DNA from 3 places in the Marinobacter sp. V032 genome. Region 3 is predicted to be linked to each of the others. Evidence: riboswitches for the same ligand, from Rfam matches in the RefSeq annotation. Region 3 holds a riboswitch; each other region holds the start of a gene.

Region 1 (7,275 bases), 260 kb from region 3:
ACCGAACAAGCGCAACCCGAAGAACGGGCCGCAAGCTCCAACCCGCCGAGCCCCTGCAAGTTCATCAACTCCACTGACCTGCGGCGTTATATCATCCGTGAACAAGTCGTGAAGGGAATGACCAAGGACAACGTGCTGGACGCTTTTGGCCGGCCACCGGAAACCTATCCGACACCTCAGGAAACCTGGGTGTACTCCACGGATTACTACGGCATGCTCTACGAATTGACCTACGTGTACTTTCGGGATGGCTGCGTTGAGAAGGTGGTCTACCGCAAACCCTGACGTTCCGTTTGGTTGATTTTCAAACAGGCATCAATCAACAGGTTTCGCGGCGTCGACTCCCGTTCACAAAAAGTGCCCCATCTCACCTGAAACCCCTGCTCCTGCAGGTACAGCACGTAATCCAGCACCAACCAGAGCTCGAGTGGCCGTCTAAAAAGATGCTGCACCAGCTCGTGCTGGCGTACCTGCAGCAGTCGCTGCTCGCCGTAAGCCTGCCATTTTGGATAATCAACATGCGCAGGCAAGTTGAGCGCTTTAGTCTGGGCGGCCCAGCGACAGAAGCCGGAAAAATCCCCCTGATTCAAATGCGTTGGAGACGTTGGTACCGGCAGGTAGTCATCACTCGAGCGCAGCGCTCGTTGCAACCCGTCAAACCCCAGCCGCCAGGCTCGCAGACGTTCTCTCTGCACTGTTTCCCTGGCCGGCGCTGTCACCGTTTCCTGAACCGCCAGACGACTCTCCCGGGTGCTCAAGGCCAGCCGGTCAGACTGTGAGGACACGAAATGTGACAGCGGGCTATGGCGAGTATCCCGGGTCAGGTGATAACAACAAGGGGAGAAGCTGATACGCGGCAGCCGCTGCTGCACGCTCCGCGTCAACAGGCGCTTGTGAAGGTCGCCACAGGCATGCAGCGCTACCGCGTGAGTGTCGGCCGGCATCTGAAGCGAAGGCGCGAGCACGTCCTGCCCGTGTATCGTCACCGCATCACCATAGCGCCGGGCAAGGGCGTTGCCTTGCTGAACCAGCGACGATGCCCACTCCATTCCGCACACACCTGACGGTGCAGTCGAAGCCAGGGTGCGCGCCAGGTGCCCTTTGCCACAGCACCAGTCCAGAACCCTGTGAGACAGCGGCTGTATCGCCCCGGCAAACCGACCCGCCTGCAAACGTTTGCGACCGGGCATATCCACTGCTCGGGTTTCCGGAAGGCTCAGATCAGCACCCGACAGGTCGGGTAGTCGAATCAGGGACGACCTTTGCGCCAGTGCCGGCACATCCTCACTCAGCAGATCCGCCAGTTGGTCTGGATGTTGCTCATAGAAATCACAGGTCGCGCTGTCGAAAGCACCAAGGCGTCGGGCCGTGGCAGAATACGCCAGGCACCACTCAGGTTCCGGCGTTGCAAATGGCACGTATTGCCAGAGCACGCGATGATCCCGAAGCCAGGTATTCAAGGCCAGCCAGTGCTGATCGGATGGCACATCTGCACCGCAGCCTGCAATCAGTTCAGGCATCCTTGCGATCCGCGTGACCCAGCGACCTCTCGGGCGAGACAAGATCACGCACAACCTGCTTCAGCTCTGTGATCTCGGGAAACCGGCCCGCCTCTTTGCGGGACCAGACCCGCTGCCCGTCAGCGTAGACTTCAAAAACGCCACCGGTGCCCGGCTTCAAGGTCAATTCGGTGATTTCGTCTTCAAATGTGCTCAGCAGCTCCTGCGCCATCCAGGCAGAACGGAGCATCCAGCGGCACTGCGTGCAATAGTGAATTTCAATCCGGCTCGACATGAAACAGCTCCGTTATGAGAGATAGGTGACCTCTGACTGGGTCTATTTTCGCGCACTCTATCGCGCCTTGGCCAGACACCCCCGACGCCTACCGCCTTCCTTGCCATCATTGGGCAACCTGTATATTCTCGCCCTGTCGGTTTCCTTCGGGAACCAGGGAGCCTTTGAAAAAGGCTCCTAATAGGGAATTCGCCGCGAGACTGCCTGTTGAGCTATCCGTTCAACGATCCGCGAACCGAAACTGCCCCCGCAACTGTAGGCGATGAGCAAGGCCCCTTCGTAGCCACTGGGAAACACATCCCGGGAAGGCCGGGCCTGCGATGATGCGCCAGTCAGGAGACCTGCCGACACGAGTTTCATAACGCCGGGCGGGGTGTCCCGGGGGAAGGAAGGTTAAGGCCTGTTTCATATTCCGGCGTGCACTCTTCGGCGCCTCTGGTAATCGGCGCTTCCGGACCACTGGACCCCCTTGTCCAATTCTCGTAGATCCGGAGACACGCTCATGCATCCCGTTCGCCAACTGCTGGCCGCGTTATTGATTCTGCCTGCACCCCATGCTGCTTTCGCCGCGACCCATTATCCGCTTTCGTTGACCAATTGTGGGGTTGAACTCCGTTTTGAGTCAGCACCCGAACGCAGTGTCACCGTCGGGCAATCCGCCACCGAAATGCTCTACATGCTGGGACTCGCTGATACCGTTGAAGGCACATCAGTCTGGTTTAACCCGGTGCTGCCACAATTCAGTAAGATCAATGCCGGCATCAAGCGGATAGCGGACAACGACCCCAGCTTCGAAGCGATAGTAAACAAAAAGCCCGATCTGGTGGCCGTTCAGTATGAGTGGCATGTGGGCCCGACCGGCAGCGTAGGCTCGCGTCGGCAGTTTCACGATCTCGGCATCAATACCTACATCATGCCCGCCGATTGCGACACCAAAAATAACGCCACCGGCGGCGATGGCACCCGGCTCGCTGCGTTCTCCACCGCGTCTGTCTACAAGGGTATTAACCAGCTGGCCACCATTTTCGACGTGCAGTCAGCAGGCGCAGCGCTGGTAAACGATCTCAAAGCGCGCGAAGCCCAAGCTGTAATGCGCGCCGAAAACCTGGATCTGCCTGACGACCTGTCCGCTGTCTTCTGGTTCTCCTCTCCCGATCTCGAGACCGATCCTTATGTCGCCGGCCGTCTGGGTGCACCAGGCTACATGATGGAGAAGCTGGGCATCCGCAACGTTATCGAATCCGATGAGGAGTGGCCCACTGTCGGCTGGGAGACCATCGCCAAGGCTGATCCGGATCTGATTGTCATTGCCTACATGGATCGCCGTCGCTACGCCGCAGATGACGTGCAGAAGAAACGGGATTTTCTGCGTAAGGATCCGGTTGCCAGTCAGATGACAGCAGTGAAAGCCGGCCGTATTGTGGAAATGGATGCCCACGCCATGAGTGCCACAATGCGCACCATCTTCGGTCTTGAGTCACTGGCCGATGCCTTGTCGGACATGACGTTTACCCCATGAGCCCACTACTGGCAGCCGGAGCCTTCACCCGCCCTATCCTGCGCTGGTTCTGGCTGACGCCGCTTATTCTGGTGATTGCCCTGATTGCCGGCACCGCCATTGGTGAAACGTCGATCCCGATTGACATCATTCTCAAGGTACTGGCGAACAAGCTCTGGGATGCAGGCTATGCTGTTGATCCGATCGATTCCGGCATTGTCTGGAGTTACCGTCTGAGCCGGGCCATTGTCGCTGCCAGTTGCGGCACCGGCCTTGCGCTCGCCGGCGTTGTGCTGCAGGCGTTGCTGCGGAACCCGCTGGCCGACCCCTTCCTGATGGGCATCTCCGCCGGCGCCTCAACCGGTGCCGTCTCCGTAACCGTCGCCGGCCTGGGCGCAGGCGCGGTCACGCTGTCCGCAGGTGCTTTCGCCGGCGCTTGCCTGGCCTTTGGGCTGGTGGTGCTGCTTGCCCGCGCGGCCGGCAGCGGCACGGGTGGTGGCGGGCGGGGTATTCAGACCGCAGGGGCGATCATCCTCGCCGGCATTGCCGGATCCCAGCTGTTCAATGCGCTTACGGCGTTCATCATTACCAAGTCCGCTAATGCAGAGGAGGCCCGTGGCATCATGTTCTGGTTGCTGGGCAGCCTCTCCGGTGTGCGCTGGGAAGACGTCATGCTTGCGGTACCCGCTGCTGTCGGCGGGCTGCTGGTCTGCCTCTGGCACATGCGGGCATTGGATGCTTTCACCTTCGGTGTCGACAGCGCCTCTTCCATGGGAGTCGCTGTACGGCCAGTGCGGGGCATTCTAATCGGGGTCATGGCCCTGGTAACCGCGGTGATGGTATCAATGGTCGGTGCTATCGGCTTTGTGGGCCTTGTCATTCCCCATGCCATGCGCTTTATCGTGGGCAGCCAGCACGCCCGTCTGATTCCCGCCTCGGCACTGGCCGGCGCGGTCTTCCTGATTGGTTCGGATGTGCTGTCCCGCGTTTTGGTGCCCGGGCAGGTACTGCCTATCGGTGTCATCACCTCGCTGATCGGCGCACCGGCGTTTGCACTGATACTGATCCGTGGTACGGGGGCTCGATGAGACTGACAGCCGAACATCTGGACTGGACCGTACAGAGCAAAAAACTGCTTGATAACGTCAGTCTTACAGTCGAGCCCGGCCAGAACTATGGTCTGGTGGGGCCGAATGGCTCAGGGAAAACCACCCTGCTGAAACTTCTGGCCGGGCTGCGAAAGCCAAGAACCGGACAAGTGCTGCTAGATGGCCAACCAATATCACGCATGCGTCAGCGGGATATTGCACAAACACTTGCGCTGGTAGAACAGCAGGCCGAAACGACCGACCGGCTCAATGTACGGCAAGCCGTGGGGCTGGGCCGAACGCCTTTTCTGTCTCCCCTTCGCCCCTGGTCAGAACAGGACGATATCATCGTGGCCCGGGCGCTGAATGATGTCGATATGGCGCACATGGCCGACCGGCTCTGGCACACGCTGTCCGGCGGTGAGCGTCAGCGTGTTCACATTGCCCGCGCACTGGCTCAGCAGCCCCACATCCTGTTGCTTGATGAGCCGACCAACCACCTCGATATCCATCACCAGCTCTCCATTCTCCAACTGGTGCGACAGTTACCTGTCACTGTGGTGATCGCCCTGCATGATCTCAATCAGGCCATGGCGTGTGATCGTATCGGCGTTATGGATCACGGGCATCTTGTGGCCGATGGCCCGCCCGCCGAGGTGCTGACCACCGAGCGGTTGCAGACCACCTTTGGCGTGCAGGCAGACCTCATTGAGGATCCGCTGGATGGCAGCCACATCATGCGCTTTCGCAACGCGATCTGAGTGCAACCACAGGTCTCACCGGTTGCAGGCAATACCGCTTGTGGCAAACGCGATGACGGAGAGCCCCGCTACGGATCGGGTCTGGGGTAGGGGCACATCAAGATGTTAGACTACCCGGCCAGTTGATCCACACTTTGTATCGGTTTAAGCCGCCGCACCTGTGAGCCAAAGTATGAGCAAGAAAAAGCGCGAAATTCCGGTCTTTGATCATCCGATCATCGAAACCCATTGCCACCTTGATTACCTCAAGGATCGGCCATTGGAAGAAACACTGGCCGAAGCGCAGCGGGTCAATATTGAGCGCATTATCACGATTGCTGTGGCGCCGGAAAATCTGGCTACTGTTCGTGAACTGGCGCAGGTCGCGCCCTTTCTATATGGCACACAGGGCATCCATCCCCATGATGCCGAGAGCTACTCCGATGCGGTTGAGGCAGAAATCCGTCAGCACGTACCCCATGACAAGATGGTGGCAGTAGGCGAAATCGGCCTCGACTACTTTTATGACAACGCAGATCGCGGCATTCAGCGGGATGTCTTCCGCCGCCAGCTGCAGATCGCCTGTGATACCGACCGCCCCGTAGTCATCCACAGCCGGGAGGCAGACGACGACACCATCGAGATCCTGCGGGAATTCGAAAGCACGCTGACCCGGCGAGGCGTTATTCACAGCTTCACATCCGGTCCTGGCCTGGCGCGCTATGCGATCGATCAGGGCTGGTGTCTGGGCTTCAACGGCATTTCGACATTCAACAAAGCCGAGAACGTGCGGGACATTATCCGCATGACACCGATCGAGCAGTTGCTGCTGGAAACCGATTCCCCGTTCCTCACCCCTGTCCCCTATCGAGGGCGCGAGAATGCACCCTTTTATATTCCTTTCGTCGCCGAGAAGGTGGCCGAAGTGAAAGATATACCGCTGCAATCAGTGCTTGAACATACCTATCACAATAGCCTGCGTACATTTTTCAGGGCGTGACCCGAAGGCAGGTCGAAAGAAATATTCCGGCCCGCCGCTGTCATTGACTAAGCTGTAATTAAGCCGCCAACGTATAAAAGGCGTGGTCTCGGTTCTGCCCTTTGCCGGCATATTTCAGGCTTATCAGCTCTGCTGTCAGGTGCTTATGATAAAGCGTATTCCGCTATCTGCTCTGCAGGTCGGTATGTACATCGCCGACCTGAACAATGACTGGATTCCGCATAACACCCAGCGGCGGCGCGGTATCGTGCGCAGCGAAGACACACTCGCCAAAATTCACAAACTGGGTGTCACCCACCTCTACATCGACACGGAGAAAGGCAAGGACTCAAGCGAAGGCGAGCCGGTTGAAGAGGTTGATCGTAGCAACGAGACCCTGCTACAGAAAGCCGGCGAGCTCCCTCCGGCTGGTAACCCCCGAACCGACCGCGATGCTGAAATTCCCGTCGCGATCCGGATTCATCAGGAAGCGCAGGATCTGGTCGGCACATTGCTGCAGGACGTCAAACTGGGCAAGGCCATTGACCTGACGCCGATCCACGAACTCGCCGACAACCTGCAAGGTTCTGTGTTCCGTAACCAGAACGCCATGGCCTGCCTGGGACGGATTCGTGACAAGGATAATTACCTGCTCCAGCACTCGGTTAACCTGAGCGTGCTGATGTCGATCTTCGGCAAATCCATGGGCCATAGCGACGATGTGCTGCACCAGACGGTTGTCGGCGCGCTACTGCATGACATTGGCAAGGTGCTGACGCCAGACGACATCCTGCATAAACCGGGACGCCTGACCCCGGAGGAGTTTGAGGTAATGAAGCTCCATGCCCTGCACTCACACCAGATTCTGGCCTCAACCGAAGGCATCGGCGAACTCACGATCATCACCGCAGCCCAACATCATGAACGCATGGACGGCAGTGGTTACCCGGTCGGGCTCAAAGGCGATGCCATTTCAATCTACGGGCGCATGGTGGCGATTGCGGACGTCTACGATGCGATCACTTCAAATCGCGTCTATCACAAGGGTATGACGCCGACTCAAGGCCTCAAGAAACTGCTTGAGTGGAGCGGCGATCACCTTGATCCCAAGCTGGTGCGGCTGTTTATCCGCTGCATCGGCATCTATCCGGTGGGATCTCTGGTGCTGCTGGAGAG
Region 2 (7,275 bases), 1.8 Mb from region 3:
CCCGTTGGCGGATGACGTCTTCTACCCGCTTTCTGGCATCAGCATCCAGCAGATCTGTTTTGCTGACAATCACCAGATCGGCGGCATCCAGCTGATCGTCCAGCAGTTCACGCAGGCTGGGATCATGATCCAGGTTTTCATCGGCCCGACGCTGGGCTTCAACACGCTCAACATCATCGGCAAATCGGCCGGAAGCCACTGCAGGGCCGTCAATAACCGTGATAATCGCATCAACCGTGCAGTGCTGACGCACATCCGGCCAGTTGAAAGCCTGAACCAGCGGTTTTGGCAGAGCCAGGCCACTGGTTTCGATCAGGATATGGTCGATATCGTCACGACGCTCGACCAGTTGCTTCATCACTGGCAGAAACTCTTCTTCCACTGTGCAGCAGATACACCCGTTCGCCAGCTCATAGATGCCGCTGTTGTTGGCGCCGACCGGCGTTTCATCTTCACAGCCGATCGCGCAGCCGCGTAGCAGGTTTGAGTCGATGTCCTGTTCGCCAAACTCGTTGACGATCACAGCGATTCGCTTGCCGGTAACCTGCTGGAGAATGTTGGCCAGCAAGGTGGTTTTGCCACTGCCCAGAAAGCCGGTAACGACCGTGGCCGGAATCTTGTTCAACTGCATGACATACACCTCTTGGAAAACTGAAAATTTGAAAATGCGACGGCAGCCGACATGGCTCTATGGCAAAAACAGCCCGGCGACCGCCGCTGGATTATTGGGGAAAAACAGATGGAGATAGGACGCCGACAATCGCTTCTCCCGAAATATGGCTTCACCTGGCGCAGGATGTCGCTGACGCTGGCCAAAAGCGACCGGCTCCGGCGTCCCCTCGCTCACAGAACGATGGTGAGCATGGGCCCGCACCTCTCCTTCCGGGAAACGAGCGATCTGCATGCCCTGGCAGCCGCGCCGTCCACGCATGCTGCCGTGGCCCGGCAACAGACCCAGCATGTCGTGACTTGCTTCATCGTAATCGGTCAGGGTTTCCAGGCAGTAAAGCAGTCCACCGCATTCCGCCAGAATCGGTTTGTCATTGCTGAAGAAGGTCTGAATCGCCTCCCGGATCCCCTGATTGCCCGCCAGCCGGGCGCCGTAGAGTTCCGGGTAGCCACCGGGTAACCACAGCGCATCGCACTCCGGCAGTGCTGAATCATGAATCGGCGAGAAATAGGTAACGCTCGCTCCGAGCGATGTCAGCGCATCCACATTGGCCTGATAGATAAAGCTGAACGCCTCATCCCGCGCGACACCCACGGTCACGCCTGCAAGCAATGGCGGGAACGACGGCGTATCAGAAGGCTCTGGCGCATAAAAAGCAACTGACGGCAGCTGGTCCAGCTTTTCCATCAGCCCTGACGCGAGCAGCACTTTTGCACCTGCATCGAACCGTGCTTCAAGTTCGTCGCGTATTTCCGCCGCCTGCACTAAACCGAGATGACGTTCCGGCAACGCCAGTTCCGGGTCGCGGGCCACCGTGGCCATGAGTTCGATCGATTCTGGCAAAGCGCCCTCAATCAACTCCCGATGACGTGCGGATGCGCAACCATTGGCAATCATGCCCACTACGTCTACATCATCACGAAACTCGGCGATGCCTTTAATGATGGCGGCAGCGGTCTGGGCCATGCCTTTGACGTCCATGACAATTACCATTGGCAAGCCAAAGCGAACGGCCAGATCGGCGCTGGACGGCTCGCCGTCGAAAACTCCCATCGCGCCTTCGATGAGGATGATATCGGCTTCGCACGCGGCTTCGTATAAACGTTGACGGCAATAGGCGTCACCTGCCATCCATAGATCGAGCTGATCAACCGGGTGGCCGGAGGCCTGTTCCAGAATCTGCGGGTCGAGGTAATCCGGCCCGGTTTTGAATACCCTTACCACCTTGCCCTGATTTTTCAGCATCCGCGCTATACCGGCGGTCACGGTGGTTTTGCCCTGACCGGACGCGGGTGCCGCGAAAAACACGGCAGGACACTGGGCAACAGATTCGGCGGTGGTCATCAGTATTCAATCCCTGCCTGGGCTTTTACGCCGAGCCTGAACGCGTGGCGCTCATCCTGAACAACGCTGATGGTGTCGGCGATTTCCTGCAATGGCGTCGCCATGGTGCGGCCGGTGATGATCACGTTCTGGTGTTTCGGACGGTTTTTGAGGGCTTCAACGACTGGCTCCGGATCAAGATAGCCGTATTTGAACATATAACTCATTTCATCAAAGACCAGCAGGTGGTAACGGTCGTCTTGCAGCATTTCACTGGCCACCTTCCAGGCCGCCTGCGCCGCTTCGATATCCTTGCTCTTGTCTTGGGTTTCCCAGGTAAAACCATGCCCCATGATGTGCCAGTCCAGCATCGGATGGGATTTAAAGAAGCGGTGTTCACCGGTTTCCTTGCGGCCCTTGATGAACTGGATCACGCCGCAGCGCTGGTCGTGACCCAGAGCACGAGCCATGGTGCCGAACGCCGAGCTGCTTTTGCCCTTGCCGTTGCCTTTGAGCAGGATCAGTACGCCGCGTTCGATTGAGGCCTTTGCGATCCGTTCGGCCACGATGTCTTTTTTCTTCTGCATACGCTGAAGATGGCTGGTATCTGAATCTGTCACAGGGCCTCCATGGGCGGAAATATCTGGTATGTAGCGCCAAGCTGTTCCGCGAGGCTGCGCGCCCGCCCGCGGCGGACGGGCGACTGCTCGATGTCGATCACCACGCAATCCTTGACCGGACCGATATCGTCCAGCGATTGACGGGTGCGGCCATCGGTAATCAGGTAGGTGCGTACCTGCAATCCGGGTTCGCGCCGCTGCCACTGAACAATCGCCCGCACAGCGGCTTGCATGGCATCACGAATGGGGGTGCCACCGCCGCCGCCCAACTTCTCCAGCTGGTCCAGCATATCGCTGGGTGCCCGGCGCTTGGGCAGAATGGAATCGACACGATCATTGCCAAACCCCAGAATCGCCAACTGTTCCCTGGCGCTATAGGCTTTGGCGGCCAGTTGCTGGACCAACCCTTTAGCCCGGGCGAATAACTGGCTGTCGAGCGTTGAGCCCGAGGTATCCAGCAAAATAAAGTGCAACACCGGTTGCCCTGCCCGCTGACGTTTGAAACGCCATTCTTTTAACGGCCACTGGCCGCAACTGGCGGCAAAGGTGGCGAACCAGTCCGGTTTTCGCGAAAGCTCACCCGTGGCATAACGCCCGAGACTCTGTTTACCTTTTTTTTTACTGCGCGTGGCGAGCAAATCCCGGGTGCCTTGCGTTACCCGGGCAGAGTTGTCCGGCAAATCAACCGGTGGCACTGCGACCATTGATTGCTGCTGCGGCGGCATCGCACCCCATTGGCCGCCCTGGTTGCGGGTTTTCGCATCGGCGCCAGATTCAGGCAACTGCGGGGCGTTTTGCTGCCGGCTGCTGCCCTGGTTCGAACGATCGCCACCGGGTGGTGTCGATCCGCCGGCGGGCGGTTCCCCGGCCGCTTTTCGGCGATGCGCCAGCACCCAGCCTTCAACCGCATCCAGATCTTCAGCCGTGATGCAGTCTGCATTACGCCAGGCAGCATGAGCTTGCGCTGCACGATGCCATGTCACATCGGCCCTCAGGCCTTCCACCGCTGCGGACTGGCAGCGCATGGCAATGTGTTCGTAGACCCAATCTTCAGCTGTAACCGAAGACAGTGCTTCGCGCGCAAGGCGAAGCCGTTCAGTCAGGTTCGCCTGCTCCGGCTGCCAGTCGTGACAATAGCCGTGGGGATCATGCTCAAACGCTTCCCGTTGGCGTACGATCGCAACCCGCTCCGATACCGGAATCGCATCACCGAGTTCAACACAGAGCCCGAAGCGGTCCAGCAGCTGGGGGCGTAATTCGCCCTCATCGGGGTTCATAGTGCCGATCAGCATAAACCGGGCGTCATGGGTGTGGCTGATCCCTTCGCGCTCCACCACGTTGATGCCCCGGGCTGCAGTGTCGAGCAACAGATCAACCAGCGCGTCGGGTAGCAGATTGACCTCGTCCACATACAGCACACCTTGATGCGCCCTTGCGAGAAGACCGGGTTCGAAGACGACCTTCTGCTCCGACAACACTTGCTGCAGGTTCAGAGCACCGGTGAGACGATCTTCGCTGGTGCCCAGCGGGAGGTTAATGAACGGTGGGTGTTTGCCGTCAGCATCCGATGGCAGCACGTCGGCCAGCCCCCGCGCCATGGTCGACTTGGCAATACCACGGGGGCCGCTGATCAGAACGCCGCCAATCCTGGGATTGATCGCATTCAGCAATAGCGCAGTTTTGAGCGATTGCTGACCCACAATCGCCGAAAACGGAAACTCAGGCTGGGGCGTCGGCATGACCATAGCTCTTGCCTGAGAGGCGCTTCACCGCCAGCGCGCACAAAATGCCAGCCAGCAACCAGAACGCAAGATTGGAAAGCCCGGAGGCCCAGATAAACTGCTGATGCAGCTCGGTTAACGCAGAGACAGCGGCCGGGTCCGTGTTGGCAAACCGGGGACCGGCAGGATGCGCTGGAATCCACAAATAAGGCACCACCAGAAATGGCAGACCAAACAACTTGCGCCAGCGCGGCGCGAGGAAAAGGAAACCGAGGCCCACTGCCGCTGCCACTACCGTAAACAGCCACCAATACTGGCGGGATTCCAGTGCTGCGGCATTCATACCCGGAATTTCAGGCGGCAAACCGATCGAAGGTGCAACGAAAATTGCAAGAAAACCAGCAATACCAAAGGTCAGGCCGGTGAGTGGCGTCGGTTTGAGGAGACCGCGCTCGCGCAGCACATTCATCAAGACCAGCAAAATAGCGGCGAAGCCGATACCCGCCAGAACATTCGACAAAGCGGTGAACAACACGCGCTCTGCACCGTCTGCAGGAGACCAAGCGTTTGCATCATGATGATGCCCGCCCGCGTCGTGTGCTTCAGCCACTTCGTGATGACCGGGAGCAGCGGGTTCGTCGTGGTGATGTGCGGACTGAGCGCCATGCTCATGATGATGCGCGTCAGTGGATTCACCTGCGTGATGATTGACAGCAGGTTGTTCTGCCACTTCAAACTGCTCGGCTGATAACAAAATCGGTGTTACACCAAACGACTGGATAGCCGTCAGGGTCAAACCCAGTACCACACCAATCAGGCAGGCACTGAAAATCAATGAGCGGAACATGCGTTTCCCTCCAGTAAATTTTAAAACTGAGCAATATGCCGTCTGAGATTGTCCCGGACAGCAGTCAGATATGACGGGGCGTCATGTGCTCAGTGGCAGGGAAACACGAATGAGTGCCGGGTATCGTGCGCCGCGTTATGAGCAAAGCTCATCGGCAGGAAACCCACGGCAAACAGAATTACGACGCCAAACACCAGCGCAGCGCCATGCTGGACCAGAGAAGAGGCACCGGATAGAGAACGGGAAGCCCGCTCGGTGGAAGAAGTGCTGATCGTAGACATTTTTTTCTCCTCGGTGCCCGCCGCACCGTTATTGGAATGGATAAACTGACAGGCCGGTCTTCGGGCTTGAACAGGGAGAACGCTTTAGACGTTCTCCATCGCTTGCACCTTCCCGGCTTGCGCCAGTGGTCATTCCAAGCTACTCGCTCTTACCGATGCGGGGGCAGCGTTGGCATTGGCACTATGGCCTCACCAAACTTCCCGATTATCCCCCATATTCGGGGCACCTATCGCTCAAGGAGCAATCGTAATCCATATGGTATAGCACAAGCAATCCGGCAAGCCGGTTTTGCCGGCGTTTCCAGGCTCCGCCAGCCGGGTTTCTGTTAACGATTACAACGGCTTCAGCCAGGGAGATAATTCGTCTGATTCGTCTATAAATTTGCCCCAGCCATTTCGATGCACCAGCTCGGCCAGCGGTAACCGGGAACGCCAGCCTTTCGCCTGCAATTCCGGCTGGTCCAGAAACTCGCTGACGTAACCGATGCAAAGATACGCCAGTGGATAGACGTGATCTGGCAGGCCAAGCGCCCGAGCAAGATCTTCCTGATCGAGAATACTGACCCAACCGACGCCGATACCTTCCGCCCGCGCAGCCAGCCAGAGGTTCTGAACCGCCAGGCAGGTGCTGAAAAGATCCGTCTCGACAATAGAGTTACGACCCAAGACATTCGGACCCCCTCGGCTGCGGTCGCAGGTAATGCAAAGATTAATCGGGCTTTCGAGAATGCCCTGCAGCTTCAGGTTTCGATATTGGTCCTGCCGATCGCCACTGTAATTTTCGGCGGCTTTCTCGTTCTCTCGATCAAACAGCGCCAGCACCGATTTCCGCACCTCAACGCTATCGATAACCAGAAAATCCCAGGGCTGCATAAAGCCGACGGATGGCGCGTGGTGGGCGGCAGTCAGCAGCCGCCCCAGCACTTCCGGCGGAACAGGGTCGGGCAGGAACTGTGAGCGGACGTCACGACGTTCAAATATCGCCCGGTACAACCCCTCGCGTTCCTGATCGGTAAAAGGCTGGCTGTGATCATTCATAACGTCTCGTCCGTCATTGTGTCGCTTTAAGAAGTCTTTGATTCAGTCTGTGCGGGTAACCCCAGCAGATCGTAAAGCCAGTCGATATCCAGCTGCTGCTCAATGTGATCTGCAAGCCGATCCAGCTGCGCCATTCGATGGTGCTGATAATCAACGGACCTGGCGCCTTTTCGAAGCCCCCAATTTGCCAGCAAAGCATCGCAGGCTTCGGGGTGATCAAAAATGCCGTGCATATAGGTACCCATGACCTGCCCGTCAGGACTGACAGCCCCATCTGGCCGACCGTCGACGTCAATAATGGCGGCCGATAGCGCTGCGCCTTCACTGACACCATTGTGCATCTCGTAACCGGTAAATGCAGCGGCACCGGCGCCTGGCAACCTCAATTCACCACTTACGGTTTTCAATTGCTTGCCGGCCACCATACGCGTCGACAAATCAAGCAAACCAAGTCCTTCGACACTACCCTGCTCCCCCTCCAAGCCATCGGGATCGTCAACGGAAAAGCCCAACATCTGGAATCCACCGCAGATGCCAAATACTTTGCCGCCGTAGCGCAGGTGACGCTGAATGACCTCAGGCCAGCCGTGCTTTTTCAACCAATCAAGGTCATGACAGGTGCTTTTACTGCCTGGCAGGATAATGACATCGGCAGGCGGAATGGCCTGCCCTTCAGCAATGAACTGCAGGTCAATATCCGGATGGAGCCGCAATGGGTCAAAATCGTTGTGATTGCTGATTCTCGGTAGCCGGGGAACAATAACCCGCAGCGCTT
Region 3 (7,275 bases):
GCTGTGAATGGCGGGTGCCGCTGTTAAATAGCGTAGGTGTGGATGCCATATAGTCGAATGACGACAGCAGCTCATAGAATTCGATAGCACGCGCATCCAGATCATCCTCGCGTAGCGACAACCCCATCGCGACCCGCATGAAGAATACCTGCGGCAATTCCAGGCGCTTGTCGTTCAGGTGGATAAAGTACCGGTCGTAGAGGGTTTGCAGCCCGAGGAAACTGAACTGGAGATCGCGTTCCGGCTTGAGGGCGGCGCCCAGCCGGTCGAGATCAAAATCCGCCAGCGCCGGGTCCAACAGCTCACGTTCAATACCCAGTGCGATAAAACGGGTCAGTGCCTGCGGGTAGACATCCACCAACGGCGTTTGCATGGGCAGTTCCAACACCCGGCCGGATTCCAGTCGCAGCTGTTCCAGCAGCAGGCGCGCGGTCACCGCGCTGTAGTCGGGCTCCTGTTCTATGCGGCCGCGCGCGGTCATGATGAGCGCGTTGAGGACGTCGTGTTCGGGGATACCGTCATACAGATTGCGCAGGGCATCGTCGACAATGGTGTCCGCATCAACGCCGTCCAGGCCAGCGCAGGCCTGTTCGACCTGATACTTCATCAGCCCCAGATCCAGCGGTGCGCTCTGTTTGTCCGCCAGCATAACTCTCAGGGTTGGGTGCTCTTCTACCGGCGCCAGTTGGGCGCGCTCCTGAGCGTGGGCTTCGCGATAGAGCACATAGGCGCGGGCGACTTTATGTGCTTCACCGCGCATCAGTTCAAGCTCGACCTGATCCTGAATATCTTCAATATGCACGGTGCCACCCGCCTGCAATCGCCGGCTCAGGGCGCTGATCACCTGCTGACTGACCTGGCGAACGGCGTCGTGGATATGGGCGGACCCGGCTGCCTTGTCGCCTTCTATCGCGAGAAAGGCTTTGGTGATGGCCACGTCAATTTTGCTGGCATCAAAATCAACGAGCTGGCCGTTGCGCTTGATCACCCGGAGTGAACTGATGGGCGCAGAATCGTGCGCCGTCTTTGTTGAGGCTGGGGCAGAAATAGCCGCACTGGGCATGATGAGTCTCCTGAGTACGCGTTTGAATTCCTTTCCTTCGCGTACGCAGGACGGCAGCCGGCCGTGAAAAAGTTCTCGGGCAGGATCCGTTATCTGCTCACCCTGAGTCGCGAAGGTGCAGTCGAATGGCGCCGTTTGCACGGGCCATACATTCCTGGCTGGTCTTCGGACTCAGGGGCATGCAGGCAAATGTGCCTGCGGCCTAACGTGACGACTTCCCGATTGCTCAGTGTCTGTGCCCGCACAGGTTGTTTTGGAAACGTTGTTTCGAGAACGTTTTTCCGAAAACTCTGTGCGGCACCGGTCACGCGCGTTCCCCAATACCGCTGCGCGTCAGTTCCGGAGTCTCACCGGATTCCCGCGGGAAGCGTGTTGCTTCCCCGCCACTCATCATCGCAGGATCGATTGATTACTCAATAATCACTACATATGGTGGCTGACCAAGAATAAAAACACTATATAGACCAGGTAGACGGGCAACAAGTAAAGTTTCAGAATGGCACGACAGATTCTGATTTCGCCCTGGAGCGTTTATGTCGTCACTTGTCCCCGTCTTTACCCTACTGCTATTGCTGCTGACGACACTGCCCGCGCCGGCCTGGGCGGAGGCGAGCGATCAGTCAGTCCCTCCCTTCTCCGCCATGACATCATTGGATGACGGATGGGCGCCGCTGGAATTTCCCAGTATCGACAAGCTCAGCCGCTACACACTGGTTGATGAAGACGGGGTTCAGGTGGTGCGGGCGGAAACCGATGGTGGTGCTTCAGGGCTGATTGCCAGGGTGTCGATTGTGCCGCGTGATCGGCTGATTCTGCGTTGGCGCTGGAAGGTCAGTGGGGTTTTCAAAGCGGGTGATGCGCGCAAAAAGTCCGGAGATGACTATCCTGCCCGCATCTACGTTGCCTTTCAGTTTGATCCGGACAGTGCCGGTTTCTTTGAGCGTGCCAAACGCAAAACAGCAGAGCTACTGTATGGCGATGCCCTGCCCGGTAACGCGCTGAACTATATCTGGGCCAATAAGCTGCCGGTCGGCGAGATCGTCACCAATCCGTTCACAGAGCAGACGATGATGATTGCCGTCACCAGCGGTGACGAAGAGGCGGGGCAATGGATCACTGTAGAGCGGGATATCGTGGCCGACTATAAGGCCGCATTCGGGGAGGCGCCGCCGGAGATCATGGGGATCGGAATTATGAGCGATTCAGACAATACCGGCGAATCGGCAACGGCTTGGTACGGCGATATCCTCGTCGAACACCCATAGCCGGGTGTTGCTGATCGCTAATCTTCGGGTGTTTCGGGATGTTCAGCAAGCGGGGCAAGGCGGTCATGCTGCAAGTGCCGCAACTGACCCGATGCGATCAATGACTGATAGGCCGCATCCAGCCGGTCAACGACACGCTGGGCATCCGGATGTTGGCGTGACACGACAAAAGCGCCACGTAGTTGATAGATAGGCGCGCCTTCAAGCGCCAGTTCCGGAAACTTTTGCTGCTCCGCGTATACGGGTTCGTCGTAATCGAGCAGGTAGTCGGCGCGCCCTAGCTGCATCATCGTCAGGGCAGCATGGTGATTGGGGGCTGCGGCTGTTTTCTCTGGATCAAGGTCAACATTGTCCAGCACATTGAGATAGGTGAAGCCGGCAATCAGCAGGAGTCGCTTGCCTTCAAGCTCCGACACTGAGGTAATATCCGGTACGCCTTTTTTGTGGAACGCCATCAACCGGATCGTCATGGGGCTGCTGGCGCTCTCGACAACCTTGTCTTTCAGCACCGGAAGATCGGCCACGCCCAACCATAAATCAATGTTGCCCTGCGCAAGATATCGGTACACCCGCGCGATCGGCAGCGATTTCCATTTGACGGCATAACCGGCCATTTCGGCAACCGCTTCCGTCATATCCACCCAGGGGCCTGCTGGCTCGCCACTTTCATCGGTATAGTTGAAGGGTGGGAATTCAATATAACCCACGCGCAACTCTGGCAGGCTCCTGGCCGCCACTGGCGCGGCAAGCAGCATGCCCGCCAGCCAAAAACAGATCAGTCGTCTTACCGGGGCAGCCGTCATGGCGCTTCCCTTATTACCTTTGAATCTGAACACAAACCAATCCGTAACATTGATAAGTTGCCCTTCCCAACACGGCTACCGTTACTCGCCAACGCCGGCGGGTGCTTGACGAACCAGACTCTCAGGGAAGCCCGGCAAAGTGCCCGGAGCGGGGCTGGAGAAGTCTGTCGAGTGGCCATCCCTTTCTCGCAAACGCTGATACGCGGCATCAAATTCATCACGGTATCGCACGGCGTCAGGTCTTTCCCGCGAGAAAATCCAGCCGGCGATCCGTTCACGCACAAACGAATGCTGTAATCCTTTGAAGCTGTCGTGCCCCGGCGTTGATTTGATTGGCTCCACATAATCGAGCAGGTAGTCCCCCCTGTCCCGCTGCAACATATCAAGGGCTGACCGATGATTGGTGGTATAGGTCAGTTCCACGTCATCCAGCCCCTTCAGATAGTTCGCAAGCCCGCCGTAGGTGTACCCCGAGATAAGAATCAGCCGTTTACCCCGCAGATCATCAAATTGGGTCAGCGGGGGGGTGTCGCCAAGAAACCAGGCCGCCAACTCTACCCGAATGGGGTGGCTGGCACTGACAATTACCTGCTTTTCGAGCATTGGAATACCCGTCAGTCCCGGCCAGACGTCAATCCGCCCTTGCTGCAGAAACAGGTAGATCCGGCTGATAGGCAGATAAACGAATTCGACGCGATAGCCCGCCTCTTCCGCTACTCTCTGGCTCAGCTCGATAAACGACCCGGCCGCTTCACCAGCGTCATTTTGATATTCATAGGGGGGAAACTCGACATAACCGATACGCAGCAATGGTTTTTCTGCCGCCGCGACAAATGCCGGTATCGACAGGACCATCAGCAACACGACGCATCGCACTCGCTGGTACGCTCGGTACCCGAAGCCGTTACACAACGAAAGAGATGCTGCCATTAAAAATGGCTCCAGGGAGTGAACTGCACAATTACGCCGTAGGTTCTGATTATTGTCATTGTGATTCAGAGCCTACCGCAAGCGCATAAAGTCAGGCTAGTAGAATTTTGTCTCACTGTGACGCTAATGCCCGGCGGCCTTTAAGCCGGCCACACCGGATCGCTTGCGTGCTGGCACGGGCAACCAGCACGCCATGCGTTTATCGCAGTATAACGAGCGGAGTGGTGCTGGTTTTCAACATGTTGGTGGTCGTGCTGCCCACCAGAAACTGGCGAATGCGAGAGTGTCCGTAAGCGCCCATTACCAGCAGATCAATCGCGTTTTCCTGTTGATAGCTGTGCAGCGTTTTTTCAACATCGCCCTCGCGGATTGCAAGATGAACTTCACAACCGCTCGCAGCCAAGGCTTTCTCGGCAGTGCGTAGTTGGTTCCAGCGTTCCTCCGATTCAGTCGCGACCATCACCAGATGCAACGGAAATGCCTTGAAGATCGGACTGCTGGCCAGCAGTTCAACACCCCGCATGGCGGTTTCACTGCCATCGAATGCCAGCATGGCGCTACGCGGTTCGGTGTATTCATCCGGCACCAGCAAAATCGGGCGATGCAATGTGCGAATGACGGTTTCAAGCTGACTGCCGATATGCACATCACGATCGGTACTGCTTTCGCCGTGCAGGCCCACCACCAGCAAACGGATGTCCGCTTCGATATCCAGCAGGCACTCGCCCAGATCACCATGGCGCTGACGCTGGACAATGGAGGTGACCCCATCGTCTGTCACCCGGCGTTCTGCAGCTTCGAGCATGTGCTTGCCTTGCTCCAGCGCCAGCTTGCTGCGCTGCTGGTCCAGTTCCGCCAGTTCTTCCAGCAGATGCTCGCGACTACCCAGCCCGATACTGCCGGCCAGATCCGGCTCAGTCGGATACCGGCCATGATCCAGTACATGGAACAGCATCAGCGAGGCTGCCAGACGCTGGCTGGCCCAGGCGGCGTAATCACACACCGCGGTGGTCGATCGGGAACCGTCGATACAGGCTACAACGTGGTTGGTGGCTGCCGGGGGCACGACGTCTTGGCTCATGTACACCTCGTTTCGGATCTTGTTTTAATCATTTGGCACCGGTCTATCATGCACCGACAGACCGGTGTCCGTCATTAGTGTCCGATCAGGCCATCGGCTGCTTCGGCTTTGTCGTGCACGCCAAAGCGGTCGACAATGGTGCTGCTTGCTTCATTCAGGCCGATCACTTCTACATCTGCCCCTTCACGGCGGAACTTGATCACGGCTTTGTCGAGCGCGCCCACAGCGGTTATATCCCAGAAGTGCGCCCGGCTGAGATCAATCACGACCTCATCCACCGCTTCCTTGAAATCAAACGACGACAGGAACTTTTCGGTGGAGCTGAAGAACACCTGGCCTACCACAGTGTAAACCCGCTTGCTGCCGGTTTCGTTGATCTCGGAGGTGACCGCCATGTAGTGCCCGATCTTGTTGGCGAAGAACAACGCAGCCAAGAGCACACCGGCAAACACACCCAGCGCCAGGTTATGAGTCGCCACCACCACAATTACCGTCACCAGCATGACGATATTGGTAGAAAGCGGATACTTGCGCAGGTTGCGCAGCGAATCCCAGCTGAAAGTACCGATGGAAACCATGATCATCACAGACACCAATGCTGCCATTGGGATCTGGACCAACCATTCGTCCAAAACCAGCACCATCACCAGCAGGAATACACCGGCGGTAAGGGTAGACAGGCGGGTGCGGCCACCGGATTTCACGTTAATGATCGACTGACCGATCATGGCGCAGCCAGCCATGCCCCCCAGCAGACCGGAACCAATGTTGGCGATGCCCTGACCTTTGCACTCGCGATTACGGTCGCTGGTGGTATCGGTCAGATCGTCCACAATCGTGGCCGTCATCAGCGATTCCAGCAGACCTACAACTGCCAACGGCAGAGAGTACGGCAGGATGATCCAGAGGGTTTCCAGAGTCATCGGTACATCTGGCCAGAGAAAAATCGGCAGCGTATCCGGCAGTTCCCCCATATCACCAACGGTGCGGACATCGATGTTGAGCACAATCGCTACAACGGTCAGCGAGACAATACAAATCAGCGGCGAAGGCAGCACTTTGCCGATGCGGGGAATCAACGGGAACAGGTAGATAATCCCCAGGCCTGCGGCCGTCATCGCATAAACATGCCAGGTAACATTCGTCAGCTCGGGTAACTGCGCCATGAAGATCAGAATCGCCAGGGCGTTCACAAAACCGGTGACTACCGAGCGCGAAACAAACCGCATCAGCGAACCCAGCTTCAGAAAACCGGCGGCAATCTGGATCACCCCGGTGAGCAGCGTCGCCGCCAGCAGATACTCAAGCCCGTGCTCTTTTACCAGCGTTACCATCAGCAGCGCCATTGCGCCGGTCGCCGCCGATATCATCCCCGGGCGTCCGCCGGCGAAGGCAATCACTACGGCGATACAGAAAGAGGCGTAGAGCCCGACCCGCGGATCAACACCGGCGATAATTGAAAAGGCAATCGCCTCCGGAATCAGTGCCAGAGCGACCACGACGCCCGCGAGAAGATCGCCACGGACATTGGAAAACCAGTTCTTCTTCAACGACAACAACATGACAGCAAGCCTTTGGGGTATTCATCACAATGCGGGATTACGCCGTGTCCGGACACAGCGCCCGCCTGAAAAGCATCTTGGGTCTCTATTACGTCAGGTAAACCACACACAACAGGCCGACCGAACCCATCACCAGGGTGTACGGCAGCGCCATCAAGACCATACGACCGTAGGAAAGCCTGACCAGCGGCGCGATGGCGGATGTCAGCAGGAACAGGAACGCCGCCTGTCCATTTGGCGTGGCCACGCTGGGCAGGTTGGTACCGGTGTTGATCGCGACCGCCAACTGCTGGAAATGCGCCTCCGAGATATGGCCATCCAACAGCGCCTGTTTGATCTCACTGATATACACGGTTGCCACAAACACGTTATCGCTGATCATCGATAACAGGCCGTTCGCTACAAAAAACATGCCCGGCTGCTCGGAAGCCGGCAACGACAACACATAGTCGATGATGGGCTTGAACAGGTGCTGGTCGTGGATGATCGCCACCACCGCGAAAAACACCACCAACAACGAGGTAAAGGGCAAGGCTTCCTGAAACGCCTTGCCAATCTGATGCTCATCGGT

What was found. Region 3 has a riboswitch for cobalamin ahead of ACUN9X_RS02940 (ribonucleoside-diphosphate reductase subunit alpha). Riboswitches for the same ligand answer to the same signal wherever they lie in the genome.
Region 1: it holds a riboswitch for cobalamin, as region 3 does, so the genes downstream of both, ACUN9X_RS04105 (ABC transporter substrate-binding protein) here and ACUN9X_RS02940 (ribonucleoside-diphosphate reductase subunit alpha) in region 3, are expected to answer to the same signal.
Region 2: it holds a riboswitch for cobalamin, as region 3 does, so the genes downstream of both, ACUN9X_RS11175 (CbtB domain-containing protein) here and ACUN9X_RS02940 (ribonucleoside-diphosphate reductase subunit alpha) in region 3, are expected to answer to the same signal.

Annotation. Positions count from the first base shown of each region.
Region 1 is NZ_JBQXYE010000001.1:890,105-897,379, reverse strand. Features, by position in the region: gene ACUN9X_RS04120 (DUF4124 domain-containing protein) at 1-285, shown strand, start outside; gene ACUN9X_RS04115 (methyltransferase) at 270-1,520, opposite strand; gene ACUN9X_RS04110 (SelT/SelW/SelH family protein) at 1,513-1,794, opposite strand; cobalamin riboswitch at 1,915-2,157, shown strand; gene ACUN9X_RS04105 (ABC transporter substrate-binding protein) at 2,297-3,313, shown strand; gene ACUN9X_RS04100 (FecCD family ABC transporter permease) at 3,310-4,380, shown strand; gene ACUN9X_RS04095 (ABC transporter ATP-binding protein) at 4,377-5,141, shown strand; gene ACUN9X_RS04090 (TatD family hydrolase) at 5,314-6,120, shown strand; gene ACUN9X_RS04085 (HD-GYP domain-containing protein) at 6,266-7,275, shown strand, end outside.
Region 2 is NZ_JBQXYE010000001.1:2,459,052-2,466,326, reverse strand. Features, by position in the region: gene cobW (cobalamin biosynthesis protein CobW) at 1-631, opposite strand, end outside; gene ACUN9X_RS11195 (cobyrinate a,c-diamide synthase) at 689-2,014, opposite strand; gene cobO (cob(I)yrinic acid a,c-diamide adenosyltransferase) at 2,014-2,613, opposite strand; partial or broken gene ACUN9X_RS11185 (ATP-binding protein) at 3,327-4,352, opposite strand; gene ACUN9X_RS11180 (CbtA family protein) at 4,333-5,181, opposite strand; gene ACUN9X_RS11175 (CbtB domain-containing protein) at 5,271-5,462, opposite strand; cobalamin riboswitch at 5,497-5,708, opposite strand; gene bluB (5,6-dimethylbenzimidazole synthase) at 5,796-6,500, opposite strand; gene ACUN9X_RS11165 (cobyric acid synthase) at 6,527-7,275, opposite strand, start outside.
Region 3 is NZ_JBQXYE010000001.1:628,656-635,930, reverse strand. Features, by position in the region: gene ACUN9X_RS02940 (ribonucleoside-diphosphate reductase subunit alpha) at 1-1,063, opposite strand, end outside; cobalamin riboswitch at 1,203-1,466, opposite strand; gene ACUN9X_RS02935 (DUF3047 domain-containing protein) at 1,597-2,328, shown strand; gene ACUN9X_RS02930 (substrate-binding periplasmic protein) at 2,346-3,131, opposite strand; gene ACUN9X_RS02925 (substrate-binding periplasmic protein) at 3,213-4,061, opposite strand; gene ACUN9X_RS02920 (universal stress protein) at 4,261-5,142, opposite strand; gene ACUN9X_RS02915 (SulP family inorganic anion transporter) at 5,217-6,704, opposite strand; gene nhaB (sodium/proton antiporter NhaB) at 6,793-7,275, opposite strand, start outside.